DNA from 2 places in the Streptomyces sp. NPDC017246 genome. Region 2 is predicted to be linked to the other one. Evidence: riboswitches for the same ligand, from Rfam matches in the RefSeq annotation. Region 2 holds a riboswitch; the other holds the start of a gene.

Region 1 (2,335 bases), on a different contig from region 2:
ACGTACAGGATCGGCGCCAAGACCGACGAGAAGCACACCGCCAAGGGCTACCGGGTCGGCCAGATCGCCTCCGCCGGTCTCGTCTCCCTCGCCCACGGCACCAACGACGCCCAGAAGACGATGGGCATCATCACCCTGGCACTGGTCACCGGCGGCGTCCTCGCCCCCGGCTCCAACCCGCCCCTGTGGGTCATCGTCTCCGCCGGTGTCGCGATCGCCCTCGGCACCTACCTCGGTGGCTGGCGCATCATCCGCACCATGGGCAAGGGCCTCACCGACCTCCGGCCGCAGCAGGGCTTCGCCGCCCAGACCAGCGCCGCGACGGTCATCCTGGCCTCCTCGCACCTCGGCTTCTCCCTCTCCACCACCCAGTCCTGCTCGGGTGCCGTGATGGGCGCCGGTCTCGGCCGCAAGGGCGGTGTCGTCCGCTGGTCGACCGCGACCCGGATGTTCGTCGCCTGGGGTCTGACCCTGCCCGCCGCGGGTCTGGTCGGCGCCGGTGCCGAGTTCCTCACCAAGCAGGGCCCCTGGGGCATCGCCGCCGTCGCGGTCCTCCTGGTCGGCGGCTCGGGCGTCATCTGGTCGCTGTCCCGCCGCAAGCCGGTCGACCACAACAACGTCACCGACGACGACCTCGACGCCGAGCCTGCGGGTGTCGTGACCACCGCCATCGCGGCCGTCACCCCGCCGCCGGCCGCCGGTTCCGTCGCCGCCGTCGCGGACGAGGACCTCAAGACCACCATCCCCGCGCCGGTTCCCACCGACCCGGCCGCTCCCCCGGCTCCCGCCGCAGCGGTGTAAGGAACGAACCACATGAAGATCGACTGGGCAGCTCTCGGCTCCGTCTTCGGAGTCAGCCTCGTGGCGACCCTCGCGCTCGTGGGCCTCTTCACCCTCGGCATCATCGGCCTCTCCAAGCAGGAGCAGGCCGCCGCCCAGGGAGGCTCCGCCGCGATGGCCCGCACCGGCGCCTACGCCTGCTTCGGCCTCTGCCTCGCGGCGGTCGCGTACGGCATCTACCTGATCGTCGCCTGACGGTCCTCGGGATCCCGGCCGGGCGGTCCGCACCTTCGGGTGCGGGCCGCCCGGCCGTCGCATGTCCCGCGCCGTGTTTGTGGTGCTTCGCACAGTGACCCGACGCAGGTCAAGGGTGAGTTGACGGGTGTTCTCGGGCCGTGGTGGACTGCCGAGGCCATTACGGCGGCAGTAGAGGAAGTCCGGTGCGAATCCGGCGCGGTCCCGCCACTGTGACCGGATCCGAAGGGTCCGGGAGTCAGGAACTCTCGCCGCCGGTCACGTCGATCCAGGGCGCGGACCCTGAGTGAGGACATAGCGCCATGCCCGGCCGCGGCCGCAGCGTATCCAGAGCCACCGGTGTCTTCGCCTACGGCGCGGCCCTCGGCCTCGCCGTCGACCAGCTCGTCGGCGACCCCCGCCGCGGCCACCCCGTCGCCGTGTTCGGCCGGGCCGCCGCCGCCGTCGAGGAGCGCCTCCACCACGACCACCGCGGCTGGGGCGCCCTGCACACCGCCGTCTGCGCCGGCTCCACCGCGGCCCTGGGCGTGCTCGCCGCACGGGCCGTACGGAACCGGCCGGCCGCCGCCGTCGCCCTGACCGCCGCCTCCGTCTGGGCCGTCGTCGGCGGTACGACCCTGGGCCGGGAGGCCCGCGCCATCGGCGGGGCGCTCGCCGCCGGGGACCTGGACGTGGCCCGGGAGCGGCTGCCGCATCTGTGCGGCCGCGATCCGCAGTCCCTGGACGGACCGGCGATGGCCCGCGCGGTCGTCGAATCGGTCGCCGAGAACACCTCGGACGCCGTGGTCGGCGCCCTCTTCTGGGGCGCCGTCGCCGGCGTGCCCGGCCTCGTCGCCTTCCGGGCCGTCAACACCCTCGACGCGATGGTCGGCCACAAGTCGCCCCGCCACCGCCGCTTCGGCTGGGCCTCGGCCCGGCTCGACGACGTGGCCGGCTGGCCCGGGGCCCGGCTGACGGCCGCCCTCGCGACCGTCGCCGGCGGGAACCCGCGCGGAGCCGTACGGGCCTGGCGGGCGGACGCGGCGCAGCACCCCAGCCCCAACGCGGGCCCGGTCGAGGCCTCCTTCGCGGGCGCGCTCGGCGTACGGCTCGGGGGCACCCTCTCGTACGGCGGGCGGGTCGAACACCGGCCGGTGCTGAACGGGGCGGGGCGGCCCGTCGAGGTCGCCGACATCGACCGGGCGGTACGGCTGTCGCGGCGGATCACCGGACTCACTCTGGCCGCCTGTGTGGGCGGCCGCATGATCATCGGCGCCCTGGGGGCCCGGAAGCGGAGGAACGCATGAGGGGTGGGGGGCTG
Region 2 (2,335 bases):
GACCGTGCCGGGCTCGGCGGTCTGGTTGGCCGTCCGGTTCGAGGCGTCCTTGAAGGTCATCCAGCCGTTGCCGGTCTGGGCCAGGGTCCGCATCATCCGGCCGTACAGGTCGCGGGCCGGCATCGTCTTGCGGGCCAGGCCCGCGGCCTCCGCCTTGTGGTAGGCGGCGTCGAACTCCGCGCCGTACAGGTCGACGAGCTCGGGCACGTCCGCCGGGGAGAAGAGCGACCAGTCGGCGTCGGCGTTGACGCGGCGCATGAACTCGTCGGGGATCCAGTGCGCCAGGTTCAGGTTGTGCGTACGGCGCTGGTCCTCGCCCGTGTTGTCGCGGAGTTCGAGGAACTCCTCGATGTCCGCGTGCCAGGTCTCCAGGTAGACGGCGGCGGCACCCTTGCGGCGGCCGCCCTGGTTCACGGCGGCGACGGAGGCGTCGAGCGTCTTCAGGAACGGCACGATGCCGTTGGAGTGGCCGTTGGTGCCGCGGATCAGCGAACCGCGGGCGCGGATGCGGGAGTAGGAGAGGCCGATGCCGCCCGCGTGCTTCGAGAGGCGCGCCACCTGGTGGTAGCGGTCGTAGATGGAGTCCAGCTCGTCCTGGGGGGAGTCCAGGAGGTAGCAGGAGGACATCTGCGGGTGGCGGGTGCCGGAGTTGAAGAGCGTGGGGGAGGACGGCAGGTAGTCGAGCCGGCTCATCAGGCCGTACAGCGCGGCGACCTCGTCGAGCGCGCGGACGCTGTCGTCCTCGGCGAGACCGCAGGCCACGCGGAGCATGAAGTGCTGCGGGGTCTCGATCACCTTGCGGGTGATCGGGTGGCGCAGCAGGTAGCGCGAGTAGAGGGTGCGCAGGCCGAAGTAGCCGAAGCGGTCGTCGGCGGCCGCGTCGACGGTCGCGTCCAGCCGGTCCGCGTGCAGCGCCACGAACTCGGCGGTGCGGTCGGCGATCAGGCCCTCGCGGTGACCCACGGCGACGGAGGCGGAGAAGGAGAACGAGCCCTGCCCGGCCGCCTCGTCGGCGATGGTGATCGTCAGGAGCCGGGCGGCGAGCCGGGAGTACGCCGGGTCGTCGGCGATGAGACCCGCGGCCGCCTCGGTGGCCAGTTCGCGCAGCTCCGCCTCGTCCGCCACGGCGCTGCGGCCGCGGAGCGCGGCGGCGGCGACCTTGCCGGGGTCGGTGTCGGGGAGATCGGCGGTGAGGTCGGTCAGGGTCCGCAGCAGTACGGTCCCGGGGCCGTCGCTCTCGACCGCGGAAGCCTCGGCGGAAGCCGGATCGGCGGGCGCGATGGTCACGTGGGGGCTCTCCCTCGCTCGGCGCGGGGCCGCGGCGGGGGAAGGCGGGCAGACGGGCGTCCACAACACCGGACGCGACGCTTCCACCGGCCCACTCCGCGAGGCCCGGACGTCATTGGCACCCGGAACGGACGGACCGGGTGCGCCGTCGGCAGGTCCTCGGACTCACGTCGTACGAATTCGTCGTATCCGTACGAAGCACACCGTTGCGGGACAGTTCCGGATTCGCGCCGGATTCCCCTGCGTCGACAGCGAGGACGAGCATACATGTGGGGGGCGCCGTGTGCGGCACCCCCCACATGTTGTGTCGTCCCCCGGCTCAGAACTCCAAGGCGTAGGTGCGCAGGCGGTGGTCGGGAATCGGCTCCCAGTCCCGGTCCGGGGTCCGGACGAAGCCCAGGCGGTCGTATATCCGGTGCGCGGAGACCATCGAGGCGTCCGTGGAGAGCACGATGCGCCGGCACCCCGGCAGGGCCCTCGCCCGCTCGATACAGGCCCGTACGAGGGCCTCTCCGACGCCCCGCCCGCGGGCCTCCCGGGAGACCGCGAGCATCCGGAACTCGGCCTCGCCCTCGACCGCGATGTCCGCCCACGGGGTGCTGCCGGTGGCGAAGGTCACGCCGCCGAGGAGCCGCCCGTCGCCGTCCTCGGCGACGAGCACCTCGCTCTCGCGCGCCCGCCGTGCGGTGTCCCGGAGCACGTTCAGATACGAGTCCTCGGCCCCGTACTTCAGCAGCCCGTCGTTCAGATAGGTCCCCGCGGTGAGCTCACCGAGCGTCTCGTACTCCTCGGGCCGTACCGCCCTGATCGTGAAGTCCATGAGGGCAGTGTGCCTCCGGTCGGCCCCCGGCCTCCAACGGGTGCCGGATGCCGGTCGCCCGCCGGGGACGGCGAAGGCCGCCGTGCCTCCGGAAGAGGCAGGGCGGCCTTCGCCGGGTCCGGCGGTGCCGGGACCGGAGAGCGGTGCCGGTGGGATCCGGCGGCCGGGTCAGTGCGTGTCGGCGCCGATCTTCGGGAGCTTGGCGCTGACGCCGCGGTCCCCGGCGTC

What was found. Region 2 has a riboswitch for cobalamin ahead of ACH4MY_RS34085 (ribonucleoside-diphosphate reductase subunit alpha). Riboswitches for the same ligand answer to the same signal wherever they lie in the genome.
Region 1: it holds a riboswitch for cobalamin, as region 2 does, so the genes downstream of both, ACH4MY_RS15620 (cobalamin biosynthesis protein) here and ACH4MY_RS34085 (ribonucleoside-diphosphate reductase subunit alpha) in region 2, are expected to answer to the same signal.

The regions. Positions count from the first base shown of each region.
Region 1 covers NZ_JBIRMW010000006.1:65,578-67,912, forward strand. The annotation lists gene ACH4MY_RS15610 (anion permease) at 1-801, shown strand, start outside; gene ACH4MY_RS15615 (hypothetical protein) at 814-1,035, shown strand; cobalamin riboswitch at 1,171-1,303, shown strand; gene ACH4MY_RS15620 (cobalamin biosynthesis protein) at 1,338-2,321, shown strand; gene ACH4MY_RS15625 (cobyric acid synthase) at 2,318-2,335, shown strand, end outside.
Region 2 covers NZ_JBIRMW010000021.1:4,509-6,843, reverse strand. The annotation lists gene ACH4MY_RS34085 (ribonucleoside-diphosphate reductase subunit alpha) at 1-1,287, opposite strand, end outside; cobalamin riboswitch at 1,420-1,569, opposite strand; gene ACH4MY_RS34080 (GNAT family N-acetyltransferase) at 1,607-2,107, opposite strand; gene mctP (monocarboxylate uptake permease MctP) at 2,276-2,335, opposite strand, start outside.